Regions from separate parts of the Paenarthrobacter sp. UW852 genome, predicted to be linked through region 2. Evidence: predicted binding sites of a transcription regulator. Region 2 holds the regulator's gene; the other holds the start of a gene.
What was found. The regulator LexA, encoded in region 2, represses DNA repair genes until DNA is damaged. The targets are predictions, from matches to a motif close to TCGAACANNTGTTCGA.
Positions count from the first base shown of each region.

Region 1: NEK97_RS17030 (LexA family transcriptional regulator) is a predicted target of LexA. The motif match lies at 13,793-13,808, and genes of this name have one in related genera.

Region 1 is NZ_JAMSGY010000011.1:242-15,778, reverse strand. Features, by position in the region: gene NEK97_RS17165 (hypothetical protein) at 1-45, opposite strand, end outside; gene NEK97_RS17160 (hypothetical protein) at 117-338, shown strand; gene NEK97_RS17155 (hypothetical protein) at 400-993, opposite strand; gene NEK97_RS17150 (hypothetical protein) at 1,135-1,473, opposite strand; gene NEK97_RS17145 (thermonuclease family protein) at 1,511-2,158, opposite strand; gene NEK97_RS17140 (hypothetical protein) at 2,324-2,626, opposite strand; gene NEK97_RS17135 (hypothetical protein) at 2,644-2,952, opposite strand; tRNA gene NEK97_RS17130 (tRNA-OTHER) at 3,015-3,160, opposite strand; gene NEK97_RS17125 (hypothetical protein) at 3,227-3,640, opposite strand; gene NEK97_RS17120 (hypothetical protein) at 3,668-3,805, opposite strand; gene NEK97_RS17115 (hypothetical protein) at 4,025-4,255, opposite strand; gene NEK97_RS17110 (hypothetical protein) at 4,252-4,515, opposite strand; gene NEK97_RS17105 (single-stranded DNA-binding protein) at 4,691-5,182, opposite strand; gene NEK97_RS17100 (hypothetical protein) at 5,415-5,678, opposite strand; gene NEK97_RS17095 (hypothetical protein) at 5,698-5,937, opposite strand; gene NEK97_RS17090 (hypothetical protein) at 5,937-6,257, opposite strand; gene NEK97_RS17085 (hypothetical protein) at 6,458-6,745, opposite strand; gene NEK97_RS17080 (hypothetical protein) at 6,832-7,143, opposite strand; gene NEK97_RS17075 (homing endonuclease associated repeat-containing protein) at 7,217-7,765, opposite strand; gene NEK97_RS17070 (hypothetical protein) at 8,212-9,027, shown strand; gene NEK97_RS17065 (hypothetical protein) at 9,214-9,651, opposite strand; gene NEK97_RS17060 (hypothetical protein) at 9,758-10,258, opposite strand; gene NEK97_RS17055 (hypothetical protein) at 10,409-10,543, opposite strand; gene NEK97_RS17050 (hypothetical protein) at 10,690-10,845, opposite strand; gene NEK97_RS17045 (hypothetical protein) at 11,054-11,527, shown strand; gene NEK97_RS17040 (hypothetical protein) at 11,643-11,933, shown strand; gene NEK97_RS17035 (Y-family DNA polymerase) at 12,004-13,308, opposite strand; gene NEK97_RS17030 (LexA family transcriptional regulator) at 13,324-13,779, opposite strand; gene NEK97_RS17025 (hypothetical protein) at 14,182-14,592, shown strand; gene NEK97_RS17020 (hypothetical protein) at 14,589-15,537, shown strand, end outside.
Region 2 is NZ_JAMSGY010000012.1:39,102-54,638, reverse strand. Features, by position in the region: gene miaA (tRNA (adenosine(37)-N6)-dimethylallyltransferase MiaA) at 1-340, shown strand, start outside; gene dapF (diaminopimelate epimerase) at 382-1,350, shown strand; gene NEK97_RS17980 (class I SAM-dependent methyltransferase) at 1,331-1,945, opposite strand; gene hflX (GTPase HflX) at 2,441-4,003, shown strand; gene NEK97_RS17970 (ATP-dependent DNA helicase) at 3,996-6,056, shown strand; gene lexA (transcriptional repressor LexA) at 6,082-6,825, opposite strand; gene NEK97_RS17960 (LysM peptidoglycan-binding domain-containing protein) at 7,176-7,535, shown strand; gene NEK97_RS17955 (histidinol-phosphate transaminase) at 7,615-8,733, shown strand; gene hisB (imidazoleglycerol-phosphate dehydratase HisB) at 8,780-9,406, shown strand; gene hisH (imidazole glycerol phosphate synthase subunit HisH) at 9,403-10,152, shown strand; gene NEK97_RS17940 (hypothetical protein) at 10,153-10,311, shown strand; gene priA (bifunctional 1-(5-phosphoribosyl)-5-((5-phosphoribosylamino)methylideneamino)imidazole-4-carboxamide isomerase/phosphoribosylanthranilate isomerase PriA) at 10,341-11,084, shown strand; gene NEK97_RS17930 (SseB family protein) at 11,084-11,995, shown strand; gene NEK97_RS17925 (MFS transporter) at 12,047-13,351, shown strand; gene NEK97_RS17920 (DUF1844 domain-containing protein) at 13,425-13,823, opposite strand; gene infC (translation initiation factor IF-3) at 14,205-15,245, shown strand; gene rpmI (50S ribosomal protein L35) at 15,363-15,537, shown strand, end outside.

The sequences.
Region 1 (15,537 bases), on a different contig from region 2:
AAGGTTCCAACCCCGCGCCGGCAAAGCGCGGATGATCCGCAGCATCGGCACAACCCCTCCACGCACCCTGGGATAGGCTTTCGGCGGAGTTCAAAATTCAACAAAGGGAGAGATTCGTGGCGGGAAGCGCGGTCTATGGCAAGGGCTACCACGCAGGCAAGCAGGATGCCCGTACAGAGGACCTGATCGCCGCGGGGGTCTTGGCGGCTGCAGGTCTGGTCATTGCAGGTGGCGTCAAGGTTTACCGGAAAGTCAAAGAGGCCCACGCAACCCGGCTGGAACAGCGGCTGAAGGACATCGACGACGGAGGTAACTCCGAAGATTCCGGCCAGCAGTAAACCACGGACACAAAAAATAGACCCCACCGCCGGAGCACGCGCTCTGACGGTGGGGTCTTCTTCAGGCGAACGTCCTGTCCGCAGCGAAGTGCTCGTGCACGGCCTCGCGGGCGGCGGGGTATTCGTCGTAGGGATCCGGGTAAGCAGCATCGAACCGGGCAGCGGTGGTGATGCCCTGGAATCGGAGCAATTCCAGGAGATCCGGCAGGTCCTGTGCACGGCCGGAGAACTCCGCGGTGTCCGCGGCGATGATCTTGGCGCGGGTCAGCGTGGAGACACTGGCCACCTGAAGTCTGATGCACTCGTACGCTGTGTCGTCGTCGATCCAGCGCGCCTGGTATATCGAAGCCACGAGCTCAGCGTCGTCACCGTCCATCACGTTGTCGTTGTTGATCCAGTCGCGCTCCAGGTTCATTTCGTCGGCCACCTCATGGATTGCCGCCATGACCTCTGGCGCGAAATCGCCGGTGACGCTGTCGATGTCGACGGTGAATGCCCGGTCCGCAGCACGGATGCCGTACTTCATGAGCGCGAAGCCGCCGATCGCACGGATCTGCACCGGGGCGTTCAGCCCCAGGCGCTTCAGCTTTCCGTCGAGCACCTCGAGCGCCCGCTCCAGCTGGGCCAGGCTGCACTTGTGGTCGTCGTTGCTCATCGTGCTGCTCCTTCTGGTCGGGAAGGAGCGGGTGTCTCCTTCGAGTCCAGATCCGGATCGGCTGTGCCGATCTGACGAGCCGCCAGGAAAGAGACGAGCCCGGCACCAGGGGCTCTCCCCCGTGCCGGGCTCTTTTCAGGCTCAGTGCATGCGTTCGATGCGCGTGGATCCGGACCCGTCCTGCAGGCCGGTGGCGCAGTCGTACCAGAAGCCGTTGGGCAGGCGGACCAGCGTGTGCGCCTCACGTCCCGGCCAGTTGCCGGCAGCTGCGATCGCGGGTACCGCCCGGCGGTCCATCACGCTGCTCACCCCCAGCTCCTCCACGAGCTGCGGGTCGCGGACGTACTTCGTGGTGGAGCCATTGCGGGGATCGCACGGGACCTGCTTCATCCAGGCGGGGTGGTCGAGGACCCTCTTGACGAGGACCTTGTCGCCGACCTGGAGTTCGTCCAGCTCAGAGGGTGCTGTAGGGATGGGCATGTGGTTCTCCTGGTTCGTAGTCTGTAAGTGCAGCAGCTCAGCCGCGGCCGATGGAGGAGCACTGTGAGTGCGCACCGGCATGCAGTGCCACGGCGTTGTCAGCCGCCGTGCGGTACTCGGGGATCCGCTGGGGCTCCGGCTCGCCCTTGGGGAACCAGGGCATGGCGTAGCCGTCGGTGACCTGCTGTCGCGCGGCGTCGTTGTGGGCCGGTGTGATGACGTAGGCGAGAGAACGGCCATAACGGTCAGTTCTGTCTGCCCCGGGGTCGAACTCGATGGTCACTGGCATGCCCTGCGGCAGGATGCCGCCAAGATGATCAGTGGCGGCCCTAGCGCCGCACTCGGGCTCGGCATCCTTGTGATAGTTCATTTCGGGCGCGTCGATGCCCAGGAGCCTGACTGTGTGCTCGGGGATCCCGAGATGCTTGTCGGTCGCCTCGAGCAGGCCGGCCACCGGCAGCACGGCGACGGTGTCGCCGTCGATGACACGGATGACTTTGGTCTCCACGCTCGCCGGTTTGCCAGAGGACACCTGTCCCGGGTCCTGGGCTGCCGCAGTGCTGGTGGACGGCGTACCCGGGACGCCGGGGGCCTTCGGCAGGTCCTCGCAGCCGGTCAGCGTGACGATACAGAGCACGGCGGCGATGAGGCCGGCGAAGACAGATCCGGAGGGGGTGCGCTTCATGGTGGGGTTCCTTGCTGGAGTAGTCGTCGGTCGCTCTGGCCGGGGTGGCAGGCGTGCTTCTCCACGGGCACGCCCGAGCCAGCTGTGCTGGCTGTTCCGGAAAGAGAAAGACAGGACCCCCGGCCCTGAGCGATGCGCTCGGTGCCGGGGGTCCTGTGAGAGAGATCAGTTGCCTGCCGCGACGGATCCGGAGTCGATGGGTTCGACGATGAAGACGCCGTCGGGCTCGCCCGTGAGTTCAGCAGCGAGCCGGCTCAGTGACTGGGCGTGGTCGAGCCTGTTACCGGCCCAGACGCGCCGGCCAGCGTCGAAGTGCTCGGCGGCTTTCCTGGTCTCCTGTTCGGCACCGAGCGAGGCGATGTGTGCGAGCTTGCGGCGCACGTCCGGGCTGAGCTCGCGGATCAATGCGCTGCGTCCCTTGTGCGTCATGCCGAGCAGCATGCCGTTGCTGATGGGTCCGGTGTACATGGCGGTTTCCTTGCTGGTCAGGGTTGTTCCGGTCCGCGGGCGACGAGCACGAGGCGCGAGCCGCGGACGAGGTGGGCCTCACCGCCGACGGTGAGGATGTGGACAGTGCTGCCCACCGAGGGCCGCACCTGCTCGACGACGGCTGTGCCGCCATCCAGATCAGGGTTCAGGTCGCGCAGCGCGACCCGGTCGCCCCGGCGTAGCATCCGGGCGCTCTTGCCGCCGAGGATGCGGTGGCGCTCGGTCGAGCGCAACAGAGCCTCCTGGACCGCAGGACCGCCGTCTTTGACGATGTCGAGGAAGGCGGGGGTGATGGTGTCGGTCATGGCAGTGCCCTCCTGGCTGGTGCAGCTGATGGATCGCGCGGGTCTGTACGACCCTGGGTCTGTGGTGCTCACGGGGATCGAACCCGTGACCTCTCGTGCGTCGCCCTGCAACGGGCCTGTAGCCTGGGTCTGCCCGACCAGGGATTGATGCGGAATCGAACCGCGGGCAGTCAGAACGCCGAGTGCTCTGCCGCTGAGCTAGAGCGCCGTGGGCCGGTTCCGGGAAGGAGCCGGCGAGGGGTTGTGAGGAAAGGGACGAGGAGCCGTTCGCCACTCACTTCCAGGTCGGTGCCCGCAGGGAGCCCGGAGCCGTGCAGCCGTCGCACGGCCTGGCCGCTGGCGCGAGGTGGTGCTCGACGAGATGGGACAGGAACCGGACTCCGACCTCGACGTCCGTCGTGAACGACTCGTCATCGGCCGTGCCGACGATCTGCGCGGAGGCGACCGTCGAGTCGATGTCCAGGTCGATGACCAGCTGCAGGGCGAGGCCCGGCGCGGGGCCGATCAGCTCGACGAGCACCTGGTAGTCCGGCTCGCACGAGTGCGAGACCCAGCCGACGTGGCGCTCGAGCTCGTGGGCGTCGTCGGCGGCGTTCAGCTCCTGGCAGACCGCGGCGACGGCGGACAGGAAGCCGGTGAGGGTGTGGTCGTGGTTGCGGTGATGACGGTGCTGCACGGAGGTCGACATGGCCCCTCCTCGGTCGATGGGCGGTGATTAGCGGATCGCGGAGTAGCCGCACTCCGGGCAGGTGTGGGTGCAGGCGCAACCGCTCCGGCCGGCCCGTTCGCGGGCCGTGGCGGGGGCGTCGGACTCCATCGGCGCGCCATCGTTGGGGCAGCTGAGACCAGACATGGCGGACCTCCAGTGAAGTGTGGCAGGACGGGGACGTTGTCCTTCGTCGTCAGATCCGGATCGGCTGTGCCGATCCCCTCCACGCCCGGCCAGGAACGAAACCTGAACGAAAAGACAGCGCCCCGCCACGCCGCTGCTGCCGGGAGGGCAGGGCAGGGCGCGCGGGGCGCTGGTGGGGCCGGACCCATGGAGGGATCGAACCGCTCTGCACGGAAGCTCTCAGCGCCGGATCCCGACGGCGGCCTTGCACCGCTTGGTGAGGACCAGGAACTGGAAGAAGGCGACGGCAACCGACTCACCGAGGAAGTAGTGCACTTCTTCGATCGTCATCCCACTGGGGTCGAAGTCGATGATCTGGGGATATGCCTCGGCGAGGATCCGCGCCGCCCCGGGAAGCCCGGCAGCCGGCTGGACCTCGGCGGCGGGCTCGAGCTGCTGGACCAGGCTCATTCCGGGTCCTCCAGGTCCATCCGCCCGGTGACGGTGCGGAAGCGCTCCACGGGGCGGGTGCCGCCGTGATCGGCGACTAAGACCTGGCTGGCGTGAAGGCGCAGCTTCTGGATGACGGCAGTGACGACGTCGTCGACCATGGCCTCGACATCCGGTCCGGGGTGGTCGGTGATCACCGAGCCGACGACGGCGGTGAGCCCTGCGTGCAGGGCCTGGTCGTGATCGGTGGCCTCGACGTTCGCGTCGGCGACGATCTGCATGGCGGAACTCCTTCTCTTGGCTGATGACGTTGGGGGCAGGGCAGGGCGGCGGCCAGCGAAAGCAGATCCCCGTCCGAGCAGCGCGAGGCTCCTCGGACGGGGACTGTCGGCGTGCGTGACCCGCCTATTCGGTTGTTATTCAGTTGTGGGTTGTGCTTGGTGCGGGCCGCGCTTCTCAGGAGAAGGGCAGCTCCTCGCTGTGGACGGCGCTGGCGACGGCCGGCTGCGGTGCGGCAGCGGCTGCGACGGGAGCCGGAGCCGGCTGGGTCTGCAGGGCCTGGTTCTGCGCCTCGGCGGCAGCGACGCGCTCGTTCACGCGGGCCTGGGTCACCGAGCGGGGCTCGAGGAACGTGATGTCCTCGACGACTGCCTTGAGCTCGAAGACCTCGACGCCGTTCTTGGTGTAGCGGTCCTGGCGCAGCTTGAGGTTCACGGCCACGAGGTCACCCTTGTGGATGCTCGCGAACGGGCCGATGCCGTTGGTGGTCGCGCGCACGAAAGCCTCGACCGGCACAGCGTCAGCGCCGCGGTTGCCCTGGCTGTCGGTGTAGTTGTGGTCGGCCATCAGGGTGAACGCGACCTTCTTGGAGCCGTCCTGGTTGTTGAAGACGACCGGGTCCTTGGTCAGGCGGCCGATGACGGTGGCGGAGTTGCGGGGGTTCGACATGAGTGTTTCTCCTCGTTGTGCACGAAACGCGCGGGCAGTGTCCCTGCTCCGCGCGCGATGGTGAGTTGAAGTGTTCGGTTGTCTCTCAGACCCCCATCCGGATCAGCTGTGCTGATCAGACGATGATCTTTCGAATGAAGACTCGGATCAGCTGTGCTGATCGAGCGCTCCTCAGTGCTCCTTCCGGATCAACTGCGTTGATCCCAGATGCCCTTGCATCACGGGTCCCGCATCAGCTGCGCTGATCGAACCCGGTACGCCCGGCCCCAGGCCAGCCCGGTGCTGCCCCCAGATCCCAGAGTTCAGCCTCGATCTGATCGGCCGCGGCCACGTCTCCGCTCTCGCAGGCCCGCCGGTAGTCCTCCTCCAGGTACGCGATCTGCCCGTCCCGGTTCGGGAACCGTCGCCGGAACAGCAACCAGCCCAGCCACGCGAGGCAGATCATGAAGGCAAGAGTGGCGATGAGGACTCCGGCGCTCTCGATGATGTTGTCCATGGCGTTTCTCCTGTCTGCTTCAGATTCGCAACCGCCGGCGGACCAGGTCCACGAGCGTCGGGTCGGGTGTATGCCCCTGGGCCTGCTGCAGCTGCAGCCAGGCGAGGATGTTCTGCGTGTCCTGGGCCTCGAGCTGGCGGCGCGCGACCTCCAGCCGTTCCTCGCCGAGGGCGAGCATCCGTCCCTGGAGCTGTTCGATCTTCTCGAGGTGGCCGGTGCTCAGCTTCAGGATGCTCAGCGCATGGGTGTCCGCGGCCATCAGAGCGTCACCTCGACTTCGTGGGCGGTAGAGGCGAACGGGCCGACGGTCACGGAGCGCATGATGTGCACGAGCCCCGCCTCCTGCAGGCGCTCGGCCAGGCCAGCGTGTTCCGACCAGTCCTTGATGAACACTCGCCCCTGGCCGGCTACGAGGCCATATGCCTCGAGGTTCACCGAGATGCGCTCGGGGGCCTCCTCGGTCAGGAGTACGAGGCTGCGCTGGGCGTCGGCGTGCTGAAGGGTGCCCGTGAGCTCGATGACGCCGAAGTCGACGGCGACGCTGTGCTTGATGAGGGGCGGTGCGATGGTCTGGTCCATTGTTCTTCTCGCTTTCGATGCCTGCACGGGCAGGTGAATGGTTGTTGACCCCGGGCCGCCGTGGCTTCGTTGCCGGGCTGCGGCAGGGACGGTGTGTCCGGCGCTTCTCGCGACGGCCCTGGGGCTGTTCGTGGTGCGGCGGTGGGCCGCATGAAGTCTTGACCCAGCCCGCAGGAGGCCAGGGGCCGGAAGGGGTCTCTTTAGATTCCCCGGCGGGCCCAGTCGTAGACCTCGGCGGGACCGCGACGGGACCTCGCGGGGCCCTGGCCCTGCCCCTGGATGAGACGAAGGGTCGGGCGGGCGGTAGGTACAGGAATGGGAACGAGTGAGCTGTCTGCCTCCTCGGCCTGCGGCTGCTGTGCCGCCGCCTTGTCTGTATGTCTGCGCCGGAGCGCAGCCTCGGCCTCGGCGTAGAGCCAGATAAGCCCGAGCACAAAGACGGCGAGGAGCACAATGAGGGCCCAGCTCTGCAGTGGTGTCAGGGGCATGAGCGGGACGCTCCTTCACTGGTCGATGGTTCAGTCGATGAGTCCCCCGGCGCAGCTGCGCTGCGTCGCTGCATCCCTGCCCCGGGTCAGGAGGCCCGGCGGGTAACGGTGTGCCCACAGGCGAGGTACGCGATGTCGTAGAGCGGGGCCGGGCCCCAGGCGGCCTTCCAGTCCGCGGGCAGCGGCAGCGGCTCCGTCATGCGCAGGACGACGTCCTGCGGCATGCCAGGGATGCCGCCCTCGACGTCGGGCACCGGATCGTCCCCGGGGGTGCAGCCGCCGCACCACTCCTGTTCGGGCAGGAGCGCAGCGGCGGCCTGCAGTTGGATCTGCTGTGCGATGGCGTCCGACGGCGGTGCGTCGTCGATGACGTCATGGAGGGGGCGGGCGATCGTCATGATGGAGTCCTTCAGTCTGTGTGCGGTCAGTGGGATGAGCGGGATGGCAGCCACCCACGCCAGGGCCGCCGGCTCAGCCCACGGCGAGCTGCGTGGCCCGCGACCAGCTGCCCATCCGGAACCGGATGGTGGCTGCCGGCGGGACATGGGTCCGGCAGATGCCGTCGGTGCCGCCGGTGCGCCAGGCCTCGTAGGCGAGCACGGCGACGGAGCCGGTCTTGATCCAGCACTCGCGCAGGGCGTCGAGGATCATCTCCTCGGTCCACTTCGTGGTCGCGCCCTGGAAGTGCAGCGGCTGCTCGGTGGTGTTCAGGCCCGCTCTCTCCAGGGCTGCATTCCAGGAGCCGAACCGGCGCTCCAGCAGCGGCGCGGATGGTTCGTCGTCGTGTCTGCGGCGGATGTAGTCGTTGCGCGGGAGGCTGTCCCGGTCCGCGGCGCAGCGCAGGAGCGCGTCGACCATCTGCTGTTCGGTGTAGGTCTGGACAGGCCCTTGGAAGGCTCGGGTCGGCTCTGCGGGGTCGAATGCCGTGCAGGCGTAGCCGTTTCCGGCCAGCGCGTGGGAAATTGTGTGCTCCGAGATCCAGTGATCGTCCGTGTGCGGATCAGGGTTCTCGCACTGCACGCCGCCGCTCTCGTGGTGCTGGCACGCCAGGTGCTCCTGCACCTGGCGGGTCCGCGATCTGGCAGCGCGGCATCAGGTCCGTCGGCACAGTCGTCCGGGTCATTGGCAGTCCCTCTCTCGGGTCGGCGTCGTCCGGGCGCGGCATGCCGTCCCGACCCGGCCCACCCAGGGACCGGGTGACGCGCTCGGGACGCGTCGAGCACCCGTCCGGATCAACTCCGTTGATCCCTCCCAGCCCAGCTGCCCCCTGGCGATACCAGGCATCGCCAGGGCCTGGCGCAGAACTTCTGTCAGCCGTCGTTTGTGTCACTCTTCGCGCATCATCCGATAGATCATTCGATTGGCCTATCGTATAAGATGTACTGGAAGACCAGTCGGATGCGGGCTCTGTGCCATCCGGCGCAGACATCGACCCGACAGGAGAGACCATGGCGATGAAGATTCCGATGACGAGGAAGGCGGCCTTGTCCGCCGCCGCACTGGCGGTGCTGGGCAGCCTGCTCGCCGGATGCTCCGCCGGCTCAGAGACGGCGCAGCCGTCTCCGAGCCCGAGCACCAGCGCGGCGAAGGTGACCAGCGAGGACCTCGGCAAGGCGCTGGACCGGCTCGTCTTCCAGGGCACCGGGGCCAAGAGCATCGACGGCGGCGCGTGCCTGGTCCGCGCCGTCCAGGACAAGAAGCTCTCGGACGCCGCGCAGGCCTACATCGTGGGCAAGGGCAGCGACGACATCGCCGCGGTGGCAAATGGCCTGGGCGAGGTCAGCGCGATGGACGCCGCGATCATGCTCTCCCCCGAGCTGCGCGACAAGTTCGACGCTTGCGTCGACGCGGTGATCCCGCCGACCCCGGCTCCGGGTGCCACGACCAGCAAGGACGGCAAGGATCAGGTCTACGTGCCGCCGAAGCAGGGACAGGAGCTCCCCCAGGCCCGGCAGCCGGATCTCACGCCAAAGTTCCCGGTGCCGCAGGGCACGAGCATCAACTCCTCCTCGCAGCTGACCGCGGGGCTCGTTTCGACGTTCTCCTCCTATGCGCTGAACGAGGATCAGAAGAAGACCTACGCAGCCTCGGGCGCTTGCCTGGCGGGCGTCGTCTTCCAGGCAGGGTTCTCGCAGGAGACGCTGCGCTTCCTCGCCGGCGGCGCACCAATAGGGACCGGATCGATCTCGGACTTCCTGCCGAAGGACGAGGACAAGAAGATCTGGAAGTCGAAGGACTTCACCTCGGCACTCGTGGACTGCACGGCCAGCGCAAAGGTCTGAGGCTCATCCATCGCGGGTTTTTGTCCTGCCGTTGATTGGCTTCTACCGATCAAAAAGAAGAACCGGTGCATACTCGCACCGGTTCTTCTTTTCCTGTTCACAAGGCTGCTGAAGTCATAGCAAGCCCCAGATGGCAACATTCCAGAGCGGAGTCTGCGTCACAGCAATTCGATGGCGACGTCGGCACTAGAGCCGTTTTGACTGCGCATTGCCGAGGTGCGCGCGCACCACGGCAATGTCCGTCGTCGGGTCGCGCCGGATCCGCTTCGACTTGACGATGAACGCGGACTTCTCGATCACAACGAGCTTCAATCCATGTTCGGGGATAAGAAGGCGCTTGCGTTCGTCGTAGAGGCGACGTTGCTCGCCGCGACCGACACCAGAGACGGTCTGCCGCCGATCGAAGAACGGCGACGGCTTCGAATGCTGCTCCTCCTGGAACTCGACGACGAGCTTGAGATCGGACCAAAAGCCGTCCACCGGTAGCTTGGTGCCGAGGGGTCGCAAAGGGGACGGGTCGCCGCGGAGCCAATCGAACGTCGCTTGGCGACAGCTGCTCATGCCGAGCACGCCATCGCAGAGGTCAAGCACGTAGTGCTCATCGGACGCAGTGCGGTCGACCATGCCGTGATTCTTGCAGAGTTCAGCCGAGAGGCCCATGCTTCATAGGTTCAAGAACAATGTTTGGTCCGCTCTGAGAGCTTAGGATCTCGGAACCAGGCTGATTCGGTCAGTGCCGGCGGCGGCCTGATACGGCCCGGTGCCAGTATTCCGCTTCTGCACTTGTCAGAATCTCGTAGATCTCCTCGACCACAAACTTCCCCAAATATGGGCGTTCCTCGGCGCTCAAAGTTCCCAGAGACACCACTGCAGCCGCCAACAGTGCGTCGTCCTCAATCGAAGGCTCCACCCATTCCCGCACGCCATCGTCGGCGAGGTCCTCCCAGACATATGGCGAGGTTGCTATGGCCTCCCTGACCGCGGCGAGTCGCACCCTTACGTCTCCGCTGCGGGACCGCGTGTAGAGACGGATCTGGTATTCATCCGAGGCCGGGGGCACAAGGGGTGCCCCGCCGGCGACCGAATGCTGCGCAGCAATGACCTGGTAGCGGGCTCGGGCAGGGTGTCGGTCATGGAGGTCCTGGCGTATTTCCCTGATGCGGTGCCCGGGGCGCAATGTTGCAGTTCCAGGGGTGCGGTTGTCCCGCCTATTCGCGTTGTGTGGTGCCATGACCTGTCCCGACAAGCGGCCAATAGGTGTCCCCCTCCCTCATGATAGGCCCCGTTCGGACGGAGCTTGAAGGGCACCGAATCGAGGCGGCTCGGCCCGCCGGAACGAGCTTGATCGTCCCTGCGGTTTTCCACATACGCCAGGACTCCTCTACCGGCAGTCGGCAACCGATGCTGCACTGGAGGCATGCTCAGCTACGAAGACATCATTCTGCTCGGCGAGGAACGGGTCCAGGTCATCCAGGAACACGAAGAGGGCCGTTGCTGGTGTGGCCAGACCTGGCAATGACCAACCTTGACGGGCGCTGTCTTGGTTGTATGGCTGGTGCTTCCTGATGCCGGACTGCTTGCTTCAGGCCGGACCAGGACCTTGCTGGGAAGGGGCCAGGTGAAACCAGCTGGGTATCCGGGCGGAGGAGCATACTGAAGCGGTTACACCTCACGGTCCGGAACGCGAATGATGATCATTCGGGATCCTTCCGGGATTTTGGCCTTCGCCGCGGCCAGGGTGGTGTCATAATCGGGGCCTGTCGCGCTGACGCGCATCATTTCGTCCTGGGCATCTTCAATGGTCAATTCAACCTCCATAGCTCTGAGCATAGAGCCCTGCCCGGCCGTCCTCTGTCCGTTGGAGAAGAGAAAGTTGTCAAGTAACAGCATGCGCAGTGAGTAGCCTGCCTAAGCTGTGAAATGAGAGTCTCTGATCGGCGCGCCATCAAAGGTGTCGGACTACGGTCGGCAACTTGAATCGGACCGGAGTGAGACTGGGATTGCCGGTAAAGGATAGACTGCCCGAGTGCCCGATCATGATCAAGAAGGCCCGTTCGATCGGGCGCAGCCGCTCAATCCGTCACGTCTTCGGCAGCCCAAGGACAAGTCAGTCCAGTCTGAGCCCAGTGAAGTGCGCAACCCTGAGGCCGCCGGAGCCTGCGAGCAGGATATGAGCCAGGGCCCGACCCGCTGGCAGCGGATCAAGGAGCATCCGGCTTTCAAGACAGGTCTCGCCGTTGGCGCTCTTGCGGCTGCTGGCGCGGTCACGTTGTTGACACTGAGGTCGCCCGAAGCATTCAAGCAGGTCAGCGCGGCGGTCTGGGAGAAAATCCCTGAGTTCACGGAGGCGGCTTTCGAGGGCATCGGCGAGGAGGCCAGCAGAAAGTCTCCGACCGAGCATAATGTCAGCGGGCACCAGCGCGTGCAGCACTACGGTCCCGGCGGCACCGAGACAAAGTTCGTCCAGGTATCGCCTTACTCGCGTGGAGGTAGTACCTAACAGGCGCATGCGATACTGACCGTGTCGAAGATTGCGGTTGTGCTTGTCGTCAGCGGTTTATCTCATATCAGAAACGGCTTCGGCGGGACGTATTGGGACGGTAGGGCCTTTGGGTATGTTTGATTTCCTTGCGAAGAAGGAAAAAAGCTGGGACGAGATCGATGTCTACGAGGGTGAAACGCCCCCGTGCCCCAACTGTGGGACGCCCCTGGTGAAAAAGTTTGTTTACTCCGAGATGTACTGCCTTGAGTGTCGCTACGGTCTAGATGACGATGACGATGACGATGACGATGACGCCAGCGAGGCGCTGAGTGTTTACGATGCAGCTCAGATCTGGGCCTCACACGGTAAGGATGAGGATTACATGTTCGGGTATTCCTCGGAGGAACTCGAAGCCGCGCTTTAATGTGGCAGGTCGCTGCTCGAGTTTGCTGCCGGCGCGGGTGCTGTTGAGGTCCTGCGTTTCCCTTACCCCGCTATGCCACAGCGACCGGCAGCTCGTCCCAGTGGGTCGTGCAGCGCTTCGAGAGCATGGCGCGCTTCATCTCCCATGCCGGCGGGGTCTTCATGCCGCCCAGGCCCACACCCACAGCCTGCGCGCCGAGCTTTCTCGTGATCTCGTCAAGTACCTTCCCTACTCCCCGATCTTCGAATTCGGATTGGAACACAGGTAAGAACTGAACGCCGTCACCCGCGCGCAGTCCCGTGAGCACAACTCCCGCACGGGCGTAGCGGATACCGGCGGTCGGAAACAGATCAGGCAGGATCGCACTGGCAGCTTTCGTAAGCGCGATCGGGTCATCGGTCGGCATGGCCAGCGGAACAGCCCGGTGGGCTGAATGCGGGACGGTTCCTTCGTCGGCCCAGCCGGTCGAAGCCCACACCGAGAGCACGCCGGCGACGGACCCCTGGGCCCGAAGACGTGCTGAGACCCGCTGGGCGTAGATCGACAGAACCTGATGCATCTCGTCAGGGTCCGTAAGCTTGCGCGAAAAGCTCCTGGAATAGATCAGCTGGTCCTTGGCAGCCGGCGGCTGGGTCTCCAGCTCGATGCATTTTTGCCCGCGCAGCTCCAGGATGGTTCTTTCCATGACGACGGAGAACCGTTTACGGAGCCATTTGGCATCAGCGTCGCGCAGTTCTCTGGCCGTGTGGATGCCGAGCGCAGCCAGGCGCTTGCCGTTACGCCCGGCGACGCCCCAGAGGTCAGTCACATGGAGGGAGTCAAGGATCCGGTCAAGCTGCTCCTCCGAAAACCGCCGGAGATCGAGAACTCCATTGAAAGCGGGGTTTTTCTTGATGCCGAGAGCCGCTACCTTGGCGAGGGTCTTCGTGGGACCGATCGCGACGCGGACAGGAATGCCGGTCAGCTGGAGGACAGTCCGTCGGATCTCTTGTCCTCGTGATTCGAGTTCTTCAGGAGCGCCCCGCAGCTTCAGCCAGCTTTCGTCGATCGAATACACTTCCTGCCACGCACTGAAGCGGCCCAGAATGGTGGCAACCCGTGCACTCAGCGAGCCATAGAGCTCATAGTTCGATGACCTGGCTTCGACGCCCTTGGCCTGGCACCAGCCGCGGATCTTGAACCACGGCTTGCCCATGATGTCAGGATCGAGTTCCTTCACCAGCGGGCACGCGGCAACCACACAGCCGTCATTGTTCGAGAGGACAAGGGTCGGCCGGTCATGCAGCGTGGGGTCGAAGACACGCTCCGCGTTGGCGTAAAAGGAGACGCAGTCTACGAGAGCGATTTGATCGGGTGCTGGGGTGAGAGTCGTCATTGCCACGGCTGGAGACTATAGGCGGGGTCTGACACCACGTTTGATTTTCGCAGGAGACAGAATCCATGTGACCACGCCCCAGACTGACATCTCCGTGTGTTCGTGGAGAACGATGTCCGCATAGTCGAGGTTCTCTGCCACGAGAACGGTACGTCCCTGGACGACGTCCAGCCGCTTGACGGTGTATTCGCCGTCAACGACGGCGATCACGATCTTGCCCGGAACGGGATCGATCCCCCGGTCCACGAGCAGCAGGTCGCCGTCATTGATTCCGGCTCCGGTCATGGAATGGCCGGCTGCACGCCAGACGAATGTGCAGGTTGGGTCCCGGACCAGGTGCTGGACAAGATCAAGGTCCCCGGACCAATATCCCTCTGCAGGGCTGGGGAAGCCGCAGGCGACGGCTTCCGGCGCAAACGGGAGTATCAGCGGCTCGTCGAGCGCCAACGGTTCTGGCTGCGAGGCCTGCATGTCCACTTCCTTTTCGAACATATGTTCGATGGAATCGTACGCCCGGGCGGGAACGGCACGCAACGTGGAGCAAATGCCGGGCGGACCGGACTGGCCTGGGCTCTGGGACTGCAGGCAGGAATAAAGGCCCCGGTGCGCTTCATGCGCGTCGGGGCCTTCTCTTTTTCGCACGAACGGGAGGTGCGAACCAACGTTCAGCGGCCCCGGCCTTGGGGTCGAGGAACCGAGGCCGCCCGGGACACGCGATCAGGCGCTGACCGGGTGACGCAGACGACTCTACCTCTCTGCCCGACCTCTCCGCAAAGGTCTGTCACAAGTCATTGCGCAGTCATTCGTGACAGATAATTGAATGACGTTAGAATGGACTCGTACATCAGTCGAATATGACAGGAGAGGTGAGACATGACCGTCGTCGACGAGCCGAAGGCTGCGCCTCCCGCTGCGCGGGCTGCGACCAGGTCCGGTGGACCGAGCACCGACCCGAACGGCAGCGACCGCAGGGAGCGGGTCTTTACCCGCCTGTCCTCGGACGAGAAGCAGCGGGCGGAGTACTGGGCGCAGCGGCGCGGCTACCCCTCCGCCAACGAGTACTACGCCGAGGCGATCGCCGAGAAGATCCGGCGCGAGAATCTCGACTTCGACATCCCTGATCTGCTCACCGCACGCATCAACCAGGTCGTCGACGAGCTCAAGGCGCTTTCGACGAACAACGCCAACCTCGAGCGGGTCGTGACCATGGGCTTCGATTCCCTGCTCGGGCTGACCAGGGGCGACAACTATCTGCTGGACGAGGAGAACGGGGAGCTGACGTGAGCCAGGGGCTGAACGAGATCATGCCGTCCACCGACGAGCTGATGGACGTCGACACGTCCTTCCTCGATGCGTACCGGACCGGCGGGAGCGAGGGCCTGAAGCGGGCCCAGGAACGGGCACAGCCGGCGGAGCCGGAGCAGGACGCGCCGGAGAAGGATGAGGCCCCGCAGCAGAGCGCCGAGGACCTCGACCGGGACACCGGTGCTGGCCAGCGGGGAGGCTCGGGAGCGGGCAGCGCCACTCCCCCGGCCCAGAACGACGCCGTCGCCGTGGACACAGCAGCGACGCCGCAGGTGCACGACGACTCAGACGCCGAAGCGCACCCCGCGGCCCTCCCGGTGTCGCCGCCGGAAGATGCCAACCTCCTCCCGCCCGTCCCGCTCCAGCACACCGACCATCAGGAGGCCGTGCAGTCTGCGGCGGCCAGGGGCGGCTCCGGCGGAGGGGACGAGGGCAGCGAGTCGTTGCCACAGAGCGGCTTCCGGCTCGACGGCGTGAAGAGCCAGCCTGCCGTCCGGGCCCTGCCCGAGGCTATCGTCGGCGCGCTGCGGGAGCAGCTGCGCTCAGCGGCCGTCCGTGAGCTCGGTGTCGGCGACACGGCAGCCCGCGAGTTCGCCGAGCGGTTGAGCCAGGCAAGCCTGGTCACGGCCTTTCTGCTGGCCCAGCTCGACCTTGGACTGGCGACCGATGCTGCCACCCGGCGCGCGGCGCGGCTGTTCCGCTCCCGTGATCCGCTGCTGGGCAGCATCGCGGCGCGCATGGAAGCCCTGGAGCGTCGGGGCCATGAGCAGACCCAGGGCCTGGCCGCGTTGCACGGGCAGCTGGGTGAGGTAATGGAGACCAGCGCGGCGATCGAGCAGGCAGTCGCGTACTCGATCGCGGACCGCACGAGCAACTTCCTGCGCGGCTCGCACGATGTCCACGAGGCTCCGATCACGCACAAGG
Region 2 (15,537 bases):
CGCTGTACAAATTGGCCTGTCGGTGGACCGTGAGGTCCTCCGGGAACGGCTCGCCCAAAGGGTGCATCGGATGGTTGCAGCCGGACTGCAGGAAGAAGTGGAGCGCCTCGATGCCGCCGGTTTGAGGAACGGCAAGACTGCCTCCCGGGCCTTGGGATACGCCCAATTCCTCAAAGTGCTCGACGGCGAGGCTGACGTCCCCGCTGCCGCTGAGGAGACCATCGTTGCTACGCGGCAGTTCGCCCGGCGTCAGTTGACGTGGTTCCGGGCGGATCCGCGGATCACGTGGTTCGACTGGCAAGACCCCGAGCTAGTGGCCAAGGCAGCAGCTGCGGCCTGACGAATTTCGGACCGGTGAGCCGTGGCAGGTAGCCTAGTGCCATGGACGAAACCGCTTCCCTTTCCGCCGAGCAGCCCGCTGCTGCCGGCGCTTCCGTAACCGCTGCCAGCCTGTCCGGGCTGGCGTTTTCCAAGGGCCACGGAACAGGTAACGACTTCGTCCTTATTGCGGACCCAGGCGACGCCCACGAGATCACCCCGGAGCAGGTCGCCCAGCTATGCGACCGGCACCTCGGCGTTGGGGGAGATGGCCTGATCCGTGCGGTGCCCTCGAGGTTCCTTCCCGAAGGCCGCGCCCTGCTTGAACAGGACCCTGCCGCCGAGTGGTTCATGGACTACCGCAACGGTGACGGTTCCCTGTCGGAGATGTGCGGCAACGGCGTTCGGGTCTTCGTCCATTTCCTCATAGCCGAAAAGCTGGTGGAACTGGGCCCGGGCGAGACTTTGACCATTGGCACCCGTGGCGGCGTCAAGAAGATCGTGCGCACCGCCACGGGTTATGCCGTGGACATGGGGCCTTGGGAATTCATTTTCCCCAAGGAAGCCACCAGCAAAGCCATGGATGCCCTGGTCAGCGCGGACGGCCTCGAAGTCGCCCGGCCGGGCCTCTCAGTCAGTATGGGAAACCCCCACACGGTGGTCGCACTGGCGGAGCTCAGCGAGCTGACGGCGACCCAGCTGTTCAAGCCTCCTGTCGTGGATCCCAAACCTGCCAACGGAACCAACGTCGAATTCGTCGTTCCCGCCGAACCGCTGGTTGAAGACGGTGTGGGAACCATCACCATGCGTGTCCACGAACGTGGCGTGGGGGAGACGCAGTCATGCGGCACGGGCGCCTGCGCCGCAGCGGTGGCGATCCGTCACTGGGCCGGCAGCACGGCCCCGAACGACTGGCACGTCAAGGTACCGGGCGGCGTCGTGGGTGTGAAGTTCTTCCCGGGTGCCGGCGGCCGTGAGCACGTTGAGCTCAGCGGTCCCGCCGTGATCGTAGCTACTGGGACGCTTTCCTGACCCTGATGATCCTGAAGGACTTGGACGTGCTTTCGCGGGACACCGTGAAGGTGCTGTCCAGTTCATCGGCAAGCCAGCGTTGGAGCGAGTCCGACCCCAGGTTTTTCTGGACCACCAACCAGGCGTTGCCACCCGGTGCCAGGCGCGGGAGCCACGTCAAGAGCAGCGTGTGAAGTTCCGCCTTGCCGATCCGGATGGGCGGGTTCGACCAAATCGTGTCGAACTCCAGGTCGGGATCCACTTGGTCTGGCAGGCTGGCCTTCACGTTGTCCAGGCCAAGCGCCGCAGCATTCTCGTTGGTCAGCGTCACGCATCGCTCATTGACGTCCACGGCGTAAACCCGTGCATGGGGAGCCTTCAATCCGAGGGTCAAGGCTATGGGACCCCATCCGCAACCGACATCCAGCAGGTTGCCCTGCGGTGCCGGGGGCGGAACTTCCGAGAAGAGGATCGCCGTGCCCTTGTCCACACCGTCGGGGCTGAAGATACCCGAGGAGGTCTGCAGGTGGCGGGTAGCGCCGGCGAGCTCCACCGTGAGTGGTTTGCGGGTGAAGGGTCCAGCTGGCTGGGCAGTGAAATAGTGTGCAGACTCCATAATTTGCCAGATTAGTGGGCCGACGGCGACATGGGAAACTGCCCCATCCCGCTGATGGATTGACAGTGGCTGCTAAAGTGGAAGTCATGTTCTTGATCTTTGAGTAGTCTGCCGAAACCCGGCACCGCCCGCGATGCAGGCCCGCTTGGCCCCGAGCCAAACGCACGGCCTTTCCGCCCGGCAGGTCCCACCTGGCAAAGTCAGCCACTGCATGGCGTAGCTGACTGACACTGAAGAAGATCACACCATCCAGTGCCCTGGCGTAACCGTTGACGACGGTTGGCAGGAAGAACGGATGTAAATTTCCTTGGTTGCCCCGGACCTCCGCGCGAACCCTATTTCGTTTGAATCGCAGCGGCCTTCCCTGCCCTGGAGGCACGGCCGCACAGCCCACAGGAGGCCCCTTTGGCCCAAGCCCGTCAGCCCAGCGCGAATAGCGCCCCATCAAACAGCAAACAGCACTATTCTGGAATAGCCGAACAGTCTAAGGAGACCATGACCACCCAGAAGCACTCCGGATCCGATTCCGACGCCCAGGACATGAGTCCTGAACAAATCCAGGCCGTCATCGACCGGATTCTTTCCAAGGATGTACCTGCGCAGGCATCCAACGACAACGATGCCAACAGCGTGTTCGGCAAGGCGCAGGCGATCTCGACGCTGGACCAGGAACACAGCATTTACGACGGCGACCAGGAAGATCTGGCTGAACGCCGGGCCCTGCGTCGCACGGCCGGGCTTTCCACGGAACTCGAAGACGTCACCGAGGTCGAATACCGGCAGTTGCGCCTTGAGCGCGTCGTCCTTGCCGGCCTGTGGACCGAGGGAACGCTCGCAGACGCAGAGAATTCGCTGCGCGAGCTGGCTGCTTTGGCCGAGACCGCCGGCTCGGAGGTTCTGGATGGTTTGGTCCAGCGCCGTACCAAGCCGGACCCCGGGACATTCCTGGGATCAGGTAAGGCCCAGGAGCTGAAGGACATCGTGGCAGCCACGGGTGCCGACACCGTGGTGGTCGACACCGAACTGGCACCCTCGCAGCGACGCGGACTCGAAGACATCGTCAAGGTCAAGGTGGTGGACCGCACCACACTGATCCTGGACATCTTCGCCCAGCACGCCAAGAGCCGCGAAGGCAAGGCCCAGGTTGAGTTGGCCCAGCTCGAATACCTCCTCCCGCGTCTTCGTGGTTGGGGCGATTCCATGTCCCGCCAGGCAGGTGGCCAGGTGGGTGGTGCCGGAGCAGGCATGGGTTCACGTGGTCCTGGTGAAACCAAGATCGAACTGGACCGCCGTCGAATCCGCACGCGCATGGCCAAGCTGCGGCGTGAAATCGCCGCGATGAAGCCGGCGCGCGAGACCAAACGTGCCAACCGCCGTCGTAATGCCGTTCCGTCCGTCGCTATTGCCGGGTACACCAACGCAGGCAAGTCCTCGCTGCTGAACCGACTGACCGACGCCGGTGTCCTGGTGGAGAACGCTTTGTTCGCCACCTTGGATCCCACAGTCCGCAAGGCCCAGACCCCGGACGGCATCGGATACACCCTTGCCGATACCGTGGGGTTTGTCCGTTCGCTGCCCACCCAGCTGATCGAAGCCTTCAGGTCCACGCTGGAGGAAGTGGCGGATGCGGACTTGATCCTGCATGTCGTCGACGCTTCGCACCCGGATCCCGAGGGACAGATCGCCGCAGTGCGGTCCGTGTTCACGGAAGTCGATGCCCGGAAGGTCCCGGAAATCATTGTCCTGAACAAGGTCGATGTCGCCGATCCCTTCGTCGTTGAGCGACTGAAGCAAAAGGAGCCCCGCCATGCGGTGGTTTCAACGCGCACGGGCCAGGGCATCGCGGAACTGCTGGAGGATATCAGCCGGTCCATTCCACGGCCGGGGGTACGCCTTGAGCTGTTGATTCCCTACGACCGCGGAGACATGATCAGCAAGCTGCACAGCTCCGACTCGGAAATCCTGAGCCTTGACCACGAGGAATCCGGGACGCGCGTGGTTGTCATGGTCCGCGAAGGACTGGCAGCCGAACTGGAGTCATTCGTCAGCAATGGTTGAGAAGGTGGCGGCGGACGCCGTCGAGTCGGTGGGCGAACAGGCCACCCTCGAATTGTTGGACCGGGCTGTTGCCGGCATGGGCGGACAAAGCCGTGCCGGTCAGCACGAGATGGCCAAACACGTTGCCCGGGCAATCGAGACCGGGGAGCATCTGCTGGTCCAGGCGGGGACCGGAACAGGTAAGTCGTTGGCGTACCTGATTCCGTTGATCGCACATTCGATGGACAGCAATAAACCAACTCTCGTGTCCACCGCCACCTTGGCACTGCAGACCCAGATTGTCGGCCGCGACCTTCCGCGGCTGTTGGAGAGCATTAATCCCGCCCTTGAACGCCCCGTCAACGTGGCATTGGTGAAGGGCCGGGCAAACTATGTCTGCCGGCAGAAACTCGAGGGCGGCTTCCCCAGCGAGGAGCCCTCCGAAGGGCAACTGTTCTCCCTGGGTGAGGACACCAGTGTTCCGCACTTCGCTGCCTCCATGGGCGGGCCGCAGTCGCAGCTCGGCAAGGAAGTGGTCCGGCTTCGCGAGTGGGCCGAGAAGACATCCACCGGTGATCGCGACGAACTCATGCCCGGAGTCACCGACCGTGCGTGGCGGCAGGTTTCGGTCACGTCCATGGAGTGTCTCGGCGCGCAGAAATGCCCGTTGGCTGAGGAATGCTTCAGCGAACTCGCGCGGTCCCGCGCGGCTGAGGCCGATGTCGTCGTCACCAATCACGCGATGCTGGCCGTGAGTGCCTTTGAGGGATTGGCCGTGCTCCCCGAGTACGACGTCGTGGTCGTTGACGAAGCCCACGAACTGCAGGACCGAGTCACCGGAGCCGTATCCGGCCAGCTGTCCGTCGCCATGGTCCATGCCGCAGCGTCCAGTGCGCGCAAGCACACGGCCATCACGGTGGATGCCCTCAACGCTGCGGCCGACCGGTTGGATATGGCCATCGCAGGCGTGCCCAACGGCTTGTTGCCCAACGGTCTTAACGACGAACAGCTCGACTGCCTTGACCAGTTGCGGGACGCCACACGCGCGGCCCTCTCGGATTCGAAGACGGACTCTTCAAACGCGGTCGACGGCGGTCGGCAACTGGCGCGCTCACGGCTCATGCTCATCCTGGAATTGTGCGAACGCCTGCTCGCCGCCAAGGAGAACAGGGAAGTGGTGTGGTTCTCGCGAAACAGCAACTTCGACCCCCAGCAGGGCTACTCTCAGCCTGATGAAACAGCACCCGCCCTCATTAACATTGCGCCGCTGAGCGTCGCAGGCCGTTTGCGTGAAGGCCTTTTTGCCGGCCACACGGTGGTCCTCACCTCCGCCACGCTGGCCATAGGCGCGGCTTTTGAACCGGCAGCCGGTGGCTTGGGCCTGATCGGTGACGGCGCCCCGAGCTGGACGGGCATCGATGTGGGGTCGCCTTTCGACTACCCCAAGCAGGGTGTGCTCTATGTGGCCAAGCACCTGCCCAAGCCTGGTCGGGGTACATCGCCGGAAGCCCTTGACGAGTTGGAAGACCTGATCAGGGCCTCGGGTGGGGGAGCGCTCTGCCTGTTCTCCTCACGGCGGGCGGCCGAGGAGGCGGCCGATGCCATGCGGCTCCGCCTTGACGTCGACATCCTTTGCCAGGGTGAGTCCACCATGGCTGCGCTGGTCAAGCAGTTCGCGGACGAGCCGGACACCTGCCTGTTCGGCACCATGTCCCTGTGGCAGGGGGTGGACGTTCCTGGCGGCTCCTGCCGACTGGTGGTCATAGACCGAATTCCCTTCCCACGTCCGGACGACCCCCTGATGACCGCCCGTTCACGGGCGGTCGCGCAGTCCGGCGGAAACGGATTCATGGCCGTGTCGGCCACCCACGCGGCCATCCGGTTGGCCCAGGGAGCTGGACGCCTGATCCGATCAACCGGTGACAAGGGTGTGGTGGCCGTACTGGACTCCAGACTCTCCACAGAACGCTACGGCGGGTTCCTTCGGGCTGCCCTGCCGCCATTCTGGGCCACAACCGACCGCAAAGTAGTCCGAGGTGTCCTGGAGCGGCTGGGGTCGGCAAAGGCCTCCTAGGGGCTCCTCAGGACCCGAGTGAGGGCTAGAGGGAGCGCAGCACAGAGACGACTTTGCCCATGATGGTGGCTTGGTCGCCAAGGATGGGCTCGTACTGGGTGTTCTGGGGGAGCAGCCACGTATGTCCGTCGCGCTGCCGGAAGGTTTTCACGGTTGCTTCGTCGTCCAGGAGTGCGGCGACGATGTCTCCGTTGATGGCGTCGTTCTGGCGTCGCACCACTACCCAGTCCCCGTCGCAGATGGCCGCGTCAATCATGGAATCTCCGGCGACCTTGAGCATGAACAGCTCGCCATGCCCTACGAGTTGCCGCGGGAGGGGGAGTACGTCCTCCACGGTCTGGTCGGCCAGGATGGGACCACCGGCGGCGATGCGGCCCACCAGCGGAACCATCGCTGTATCGCTGGCGCTGGCCAGTTCCGTCACAGCGAGTCCGCCCGTGCTGCGAAGCGCCGTGGGTGCTTCGACGCCGGGGATAGGACCGCCGTCCAGGGTCAAGGGCATCAGGACTTCCATGGCCCGGGGACGCTTCGGATCGCGGCGGAGGTACCCGAGCTTTTCCAATTGGGACAGCTGGTGGGTGACGCTGGAGAGGCTGGCAAGGCCGACAGTGTCACCGATCTCACGCATGCTGGGCGGGTATCCGTTGTCATTCACGGACCTCTGGATGGTCTCCAGGATCTTCTTCTGACGGACGGTCAGGCTCTTGGGGCTCTTTTGAGGCTGTTGGCTCCGCAGGGGTACCGCGCCGCCCGTGGCTTTCGCTGCCATGTTCGCCAATGCCTTTCCGTTCCGTCCCCGGTGTGTGTCCGGGGATGTCGGGCCCGCAAAAATGTCAGACCCTCCTGTTCCACTGAAACAGTGCTGTTTCTTCACTCAAACGTAGGGCAGCCACCGGCGTTTATCAAACATTTGTTCTAGCGAGTCTCGACAGCGTTCGTTGATAAGTGCTAAAAATGTCATAGCAAGGTTCGAATATGTGTTCTATAAACCTGACGCTTAGCCCCGATGTTCGAAGAAAGTGTTCGAACAAGCAAGGGCCGGCACAGGAGAACACCAAGAATTGGCAGCCAGGCGCCGGGCATCCGGCTCATTGGCAATAGCTCAGAAGGGCTCAGCTCATGTCCGCAATCACTACGTTCGCTGATTTCCGCACCACCCAGGCTCCCGCTCGCCTGCGCCTGACCCGTCGGGGGCGGATTGTGTTCTTCGGCATCCCCGCTATGTTGCTGGTGGCTGCGCTGCTGAGCCTTGCCGGTTTCATCACCGCACCCGCAAAGGCCTCCGACTCGCAATCTCAGCTTCGACCACCAGTCGCCGTTACAGTCACTGTCCAGCCGGGCCAGTCCCTGTGGGGTATTGCAGGCGCGGCAGCTCCTGAGCGGGATCCCAGGGATGTCATCACGGAAATCATCCAGCTCAATGACCTTCGTGGCGGCCGCATCCAGCCCGGTCAGCAGCTCTTCGTGCCCGCCAACTAAGTGCCGGACCCTGTGCGAAACGGGAGTGGCCCGGCGTCACAGTTAGTTGGCGGTCGCAGCGGCCCCTTAAACTGACTGGGTGAGTGAGCAGCTTGAGCGACTTGACCGACTTCCCCTCCGGACCAACCTGCGTGGACTGAGCCCCTACGGCGCACCGCAGCTTGATGTCCCCATTTTGCTGAACGTCAACGAGAACACCCATGGCGTCCCGGCCGATGTGCAGGCCGCCATTACGGAGGCTGTCGCCGCTGCTGCCACTGGTTTGAACCGCTACCCCGACCGCGAGTTCACTGAGCTCCGCGAATCGCTGGCCGAGTACTTGGGTCATGGTCTTTCCCGTGACAACATCTGGGCGGCCAATGGATCGAACGAGGTCCTCCAGCAGATACTCCAGGCATTTGGTGGTCCTGGTCGCAAGGCGTTGGGTTTTCCTCCCACGTATTCCATGTACCCGCTTCTCGCCAGCGGCACGGACACGGAATATGTCCGGGGAGTCCGGGCCGACGACTACGGACTGGACGCGCAATCGGCCGCTGACCAGGTCCGGGAGACCGGCGCCAACATCGTTTTCCTGTGTTCTCCCAACAACCCCACCGGGACGGGGCTCGAGCTGGACGTCGTTGAGGCGGTCTACGAAGCCGGCGAAGCGAGCCAGGCGATCGTAATCGTTGACGAGGCCTACCACGAGTTTGCGCACGACAACACGCCCAGCGCCCTGACTCTGCTGCCAGGACGGGAACGGCTGATCGTCTCGCGCACCATGAGCAAGGCTTTTGCCTTGGCCGGCGCCCGGCTGGGTTACATGGCCGCTGCCCCGGAGGTTACGGACGCGATCAGGCTGGTCCGGCTTCCGTACCACCTCTCGGCGATTACCCAGGCAACCGCCCTCGCTGCGCTGAGCCACAGGGAAGCGCTGATGGCCGATGTCGAGGACATCAAAGTCCAGCGCGACCGCATTGTCACAGAGTTGCTGCGGATGGGGCTCAAGCCTGCCGCATCGGACTCCAATTATGTTTTCTTCGGCGGTCTGGAGGACCCGCACGCCGTATGGCAGGGGTTGCTCGATGCAGGAGTGCTGATCCGCGACGTCGGGATCCCGGGCCACTTGCGGGTCACAGCCGGTACCGAACCGGAAACCACGGCCTTCCTGGTCGCACTGGAAGCCCTTTTGGACGGCCAAGCTTCACAGCCCGCCTAAACTTGTCAATAGACCCAACCAATCCTCCGTGTATAAGGACGTCCCAATGAGCGAAACCGGCGCCACGCCGTCCGCTGCCCGCACCGCGCGCATGGAGCGCACCACCAGCGAATCTTCCGTCCTGGTGGAGATCAACCTGGACGGATCCGGTGTCTCGGACATCAGCACCTCGGTTCCCTTCTACGACCACATGCTGACGGCCCTGTGCAAGCACTCGCTGATTGACATGACCGTCAAGGCCACGGGTGATACCCACATCGACGCCCACCACACCGTGGAGGATGTGGCAATCACCTTCGGCGAGGTCCTCCGGACAGCACTGGGCAACAAGGCCGGGATCCGTCGCTTCGGTGAGGCAACCGTTCCCTTGGACGAAGCCCTCGCCCACGCGGTGGTTGATGTTTCGGGACGGCCCTACCTGGTGCATGGCGGTGAGCCTGCGGGCCAGGAATACCACCTCATTGGCGGACACTTCACGGGCTCGCTGACCCGTCACGTTTTTGAAGCCATTACCCTGCACGCGGGTATCTGCCTGCACATGCGGGTGCTCGCGGGGCGCGACCCGCACCACATCGTGGAAGCCCAGTTCAAGGCGTTCGCACGGGCCCTTCGTGCCGCAGTTGAATCAGACCCGAGGGTCGAGGGAATCCCCTCAACAAAGGGAGCGCTATGAGCAGCCAGGTCCTCAAGGACGGTGCGGTTACCGATACCGTGGCCGTCATCAAGCCGTCCTCACCGGAAGGCAAGCCCACCGTAACGGTGCTGGACTACGGCTCCGGCAACGTCCGTTCGGCGGTCCGCGCGCTGGAACGTGCCGGTGCCCACGTGTTGTTGAGTGCCAAGCCCGAGGACGTTCTCAACGCCGACGGCCTGGTTGTTCCCGGCGTCGGTGCTTACGAGACTGTCATGAAGGAACTCAAGGCCGTCGACGCCATCCGCATGATCGGCCGCCGGGTGGCTGGCGGCAGGCCCGTGCTCGCTATCTGCGTTGGACTGCAGGTCCTCTTCGAGGCAGGTGTCGAACACGGTACGGAGTCCGAAGGCATGGCCGAATGGCCCGGCAAGGTGGAGTTGCTCCCCGCAGCCGTTGTGCCGCACATGGGGTGGAACACCGTGGACGTCCCGGAGGGCTCCAAGCTCTTCGCCGGAGTCGAGCAGGAGCGCTTCTACTTCGTGCACTCCTACGGCGTCCAGGAATGGAACTTCGACGTCGTCCAGCCTCGCATGGCGCCTCCCATGGTGACGTGGTCCGAGCACGGCGCGCGCTTCATCGCCGCCGTGGAGAACGGGCCCCTCTGCGCTACCCAATTCCACCCCGAAAAGTCCGGTGACGCCGGAGCCCGGCTCCTCCGCAACTGGGTGGATGGCCTGCGCAGGCCTGCGTCAACAGCGGAAACCCCTGAAAGCGGTGCCGCCTAGATGTGGTCGGTTGTCCTCATGGGCCTCGCCGGCGTGCTGGTGGGGGGCGGAATTTCCTTCCATCAGCAAAAGAAGCCCACTTGGGTTTCAGTTTCTTTCTACGTGCTGGCAGGGATGTCCCTGCTGGCCGCCTACCTCCTGACGCTGCCCGGTAACTAATCCGCGCCCCCACGATTTCAAGGACACTCATGACCACCTCCACCCAGTCCGTTCTGGAACTCCTTCCCGCCGTCGATATCGTCGATGGCCAGGCGGTTCGCCTCCTACAGGGTGAAGCGGGTTCGGAAACCAGCTATGGAACACCGCTCGAAGCTGCCTTGAACTGGCAGGACGCAGGCGCCGAGTGGGTGCACATGGTGGACCTGGACGCAGCCTTCGGCCGGGGGAACAACGCCGCGCTCATCAGTGAGGTCGTCTCGCAGCTCAACGTCAAAGTGGAGTTGTCCGGCGGCCTGCGGGATGACGAGTCGTTGGAGCGGGCGCTGGAACTGGGCGTGGCACGGGTAAACCTCGGCACCGCCGCGCTGGAGAACCCGGACTGGACCCGTCGGGCCATTGAGCGCTTCGGCGACCAAATCGCCGTCGGACTTGATGTCCGCGGCACCACCCTGGCTGGTCGTGGCTGGACCAAGGAAGGCGGCGACCTCTGGGAGGTCCTTGCACGCCTCGAGGACGCCGGGTGCGCCCGTTACGTGGTCACCGATGTCACCAAGGACGGAACGCTGCAGGGTCCCAATGTGGAGTTGCTGCGCCAGATGGTCGAGAAGACGGGCAAGCCTGTGGTGGCCTCGGGCGGCATCTCAAGCCTCGAAGATCTCCGGGTCCTGCGGGAACTCGTGCCGCTGGGCGTCGAAGGCGCAATCGTGGGCAAAGCCCTGTATGCCGGTGCCTTTACGTTGCCTGAGGCCCTGGACGTCGCCGGTCGACGCTAATGCCGCACGAAGCTGGACACCAGCACGAAGAACAAGGCCACGGAGGGCGTCAGCTCCCAGGACACATCGCCGCCGCTTTGAAGGGTGCCGGGGGAGCAACTGATTCGGCGGGACGCCCGTGGGCTGGTCGGAGCCTCAGCGGGGACGACGCCAGGATCCACAACTTCGAGGACGACGACGGTACGGCTGATCCCGGCTACACCGCGGCCATCGCTGCACTCATCGCCGGTACCGGGACTGAGGCCGGCGTCGTGGATGCTCTTGCCACTGCCAGGGTCTTTGTCCCGGTTGTCGCGCAACTCGCCGAGGAGGCGGACGGCGTCGACGGCCTGCATGCGGACAAGCAGGCCGATATGGCATTGATCACACTCAAGGCCCCTGATGGTAGAACAGCGATGCCCGTCTTCACGTCTGCGGCGGCTTTGGAGGCGTGGCATTCTGAAGCCCGTCCGGTGGCTGTCTATGCGGCGCGGGCGGCCCTGTCCGCAGTTTCGGAAGATGCCCAACTGTTGGTGCTGGATCCCGGTTCCGAGTACACGTTCGTTGTGCGGCGGCCGGCTATGTGGGCTTTGGCCCAGCAGCGGGACTGGACGCCGTCATACCTTGATGATCAACTGGAGTCTGCTCTCGCTTCAGCGGCCCTGGAATTTCCGGCCGTGCGCCGACTTGAGACACGGCCCGGCGGCGGTGTGTCCACGCTGACGGCGGATGGCAGCACGGTTGCCGGCGGAGGTCCTGGCCCGGAACTCCAGGTGGTGCTCTACCTCGAGGACGGACTCGGTGCCGCGGATGTCCAGGCGCTTGTTGGTGGCTTGCATGAAGCGTGGGCGCGGATGGAAACCTTTGCCGAAAGTGTTGACTCCATTGAAGTGAAATTGCAGCGTGCAGCACAGGAGCCTGGGCGGCACTAACGGCAGTACCGGTCCCTCCGGGCTGCCCCGGGGGAACAAGAGGATTTGCCAGTGAATTTCGCTCTCTACAAAGAGATGCTGTCCATCCGCCCTGTCCGGCGCCTGTTGGTGGTGGGCATGATTGCCCGTATCCCGCATTCGGCGGCCGGCGTGCTCCTGACGTTGCACATTGTCCTGACCCTGGGGCAGGGATATGCCGCGGCGGGTGCTGCTGCCGCTGTCATGACGATCGGCATTGCCGTGGGTGCACCCTGGCGTGGTCGCCGGGTGGATACCGTGGGTCTGCGGCGGGCTCTGATTCCTTCCGTTGTTTCCGAAACGGTCATCTGGACGATCGTTCCGCACGTGTCCTATGAGTGGCTGCTGCCTTTGGTTTTTGTTGGTGGCCTCTTCACGCTGCCCATTTTCAGCGTGGTCCGCCAGTCGTTGGGTGTCATGGTGGACGGTGAGCAGCGCCGTTCGGCCTTTGCCTTGGATTCCATCGCGACGGAACTGGTCTTCATGATCGGCCCGGCCGTTGGCGCCGTCGTGGCCACGGCCGGATTTTCGGCGGTGGGCCTGACCGCCGTGGGCATCTCGGTTTCGGTCGCGGGGCTTTTCCTCATGTGGTTCAACCCGCCAACACGCAGCGATGTCGCCTGTACGCCGAAAGAGACTGCCGACCGGGCTGCAGCAGACCTGGCAGCCGCCGAGGCTGCCATGGTGGCGTCGGCTCCGGCCCACGTCCAGGAGGCTGCCTCGGAGATGGCGCCCGCCACGTCCCGTACGGCGGCGATCCGCAGCAAGGTGGCGCGGAACTTCAGCTGGTTTACGGTTTCGGTTGCAGCGCTCTTTGCGGTGGCGGCCGGATCGGGCATGGTCCTTAGCGGTTCGGATGTGAGCATCGTGGGCCTGCTGGAAAGGGGTGGCCACCAGAACCAGATCGGCATCGTGTTCTTCTTCTGGTGCGCAGCGTCCGTTGTTGGTGGGCTCATCTACGGGTCCATGAAGCGGCAGATTTCGCCGATGCTGTTGCTGTTGGGCATGGCCGCGTTGACCATTCCGATGGGTTTCGCCCACGACACGTGGACCCTCGCCTTCCTGTCGATTCTTCCGGGACTGCTCTGCGCTCCTGTGTTGTCGGCATCGTCGGAGAAGGTGGCCGACCTCGTGGATGAGGAACGCCGTGGCGAGGCCATGGGCTGGTACGGTTCTGCGCTTACCGCCGGTGTTGCCCTCGGCGCGCCGCTGGCAGGCATCTTCATCGATAACGTCGGCCCGTCGGCCGGTTTCGCGGCCATCGGTGCTGCGGGAGTCGTCCTGTGCCTTGCCGGCCTGGCCCTGATGTCGATGCGTCGGAGATCCGCCCGCGTATAAGGATTTCAAACGACGACGGCGACCCCACCGGATGTGGTGGGGTCGCCGTCGTCGGTTCTTGAGGCTGTTGGGGCTAGTTCACCGGTCCGGTGAACTTCTCGCCCGGGCCCTTGCCCGGGGCGTCGGGGATAAGTGAAGCCTCTCGGAAGGCCAGTTGCAGCGAGCGAAGGCCGTCGCGCAAGGGTCCTGCGTGCTGGGAGCCGATTTCCGGGGCGGCGGCGGATACCAGTCCGGCGAGGGCCGTGATCAGCTTGCGGGCCTCATCCAGGTCCTTGAGGTCCTCGGCATTGGGGTCGTCGGCGAGGCCGACTTTTACGGCCGCCGCACTCATCAGGTGGACGGCGCCGGTGGTGATGACCTCCACGGCAGGTACTTCCGCGATGTCGCGGATCTGCTGGGAGACGCCGGCGTCAGCGGCCGGGGCGGCGTCTTCGCCAAAGGAGTTGCGGGAATTGCTGTCTTCAGTGCTCATACTGGTAAGCTTGTCACAGACCGACTGGAAGTCGTTATTTGCAGTCAAACGATCCCGCCGCCCGCAATGTGCGCTTGGCGGGATGTTTCTGTAGAATTGTCTTTCAGTTAGCAAGCGGAGATCTCTCCCACCCGCGTCAGCCGTTTCCCCCAGGGGACAGGATTCCGTAAAAGGACAAGAGGTTGCCGGGTACCTGGTCGGACACTTTGAGGGTGTGAACCCTGAAGTGTGTACTTCCCTTAGGGGAGTGCCCCCGATCTTCGAGGCCTTCGATTGCGCCAGCAATTGGGGGCCTTCTCTATTTGCCGGTGACATCACCACAACCACAGGAGCTTTAACATTAGCGAGCCAAGAATCAATGAGCGTATCCGCGTCCCCGAGGTGCGGTTGGTCGGCCCTGCCGGCGAACAGGTAGGAATTGTCCGCATTGAGGACGCCCTGCGTCTTGCTGCCGAATCCGATCTCGATCTCGTTGAAGTTGCGCCGCAGGCCAAGCCCCCTGTTTGCAAGCTGATGGACTTCGGCAAGTACAAGTACGAGGCCGCCGTCAAGGCACGTGAAGCGCGCAAGAACCAGACCAACACGGTTCTGAAGGAAATCCGCTTCCGGCTCAAGATCGACAAGCACGACTACGAGACCAAGCGCGGACACGCACTTCGCTTCCTCGGCGCTGGCGACAAGGTCAAGGCCATGATCCAGTTCCGTGGCCGTGAGCAGCAGCGTCCCGAAATGGGTATCCGCCTGCTGCAGCGCTTCGCGGAAGATGTTGCCGAGGTTGGCATCATTGAGTCCAGCCCGCGCATCGATGGCCGCAACATGGTCATGGTGATCGGACCGCTGAAGAACAAGGCAGAAGCCAAGGCTGAAGCCCGCCGGGCTACGCAGCGTGCAGAAGCCAAGGCCCAGAACGAGGCCAAGGCTGCAGGCCGCGTGGACACCACGGGGGAGCAGGCGCCGCTCACGCAGAGCCTGGCTGACCTTCTGCCCGAGGGCTTCCAGGTAAGCGAAGCAGAGCCCACGCAGGAAACTGTTGAAGCTCCCGAGGTCGAGGCTCCCGTAGCTGAAGAAGCCGCGGCAGCCAGCGAGCCCGCGGTTGTTGAAGAAGCTCCCGTTGTTGAGGAAGCTCCCGTAGCCCAGGAAGCTCCCGCGCCGGCAGCCAAGGAAGCCGTGGCCGAAAAGGCTCCGGCAGCCAAGGAAGCTGTGGCCGAGAAGGCCCCGGCAGCCAAGGCAGCACCGGCCAAGACGGAATCGGCCAAGACAGAATCGGCACCTGCTCCGAAGCCCGCAGTACCCGCAGCAGCTCCGAAGCCGGCAGTTCCTGCGGCTCCGAAGCCTGTCGCCAAGCCGGCAGCTCCCAAGCCGGCAGCTCGGCCAGCGGCCCCCAAGGCCACGCCGAAGCCTGCTGCACGCAAGACCAACTAGTTCAACGCCGCGGAGGCCTGTCCTCCATCGGCAAGCAACCAGCACGCTGGCCCCTGTAGGCCGGCTGCGCGAAAGAATCGCGGACTCGTCCGTGGATACGTAAGGAGATCGGTTCCCATGCCGAAGATGAAGACCCACAGCGGTGCTAAGAAGCGCTTCAAGCTGACCGGTACCGGCAAGCTGAAGCGTCAGCAGGCCAACCGCCGCCACTACCTGGAGCACAAGTCCTCCACGTTGACCCGTCGCCTTGCCGGCGACAAGATTGTCTTCAAGGGCGATGCCAAGGTCATCA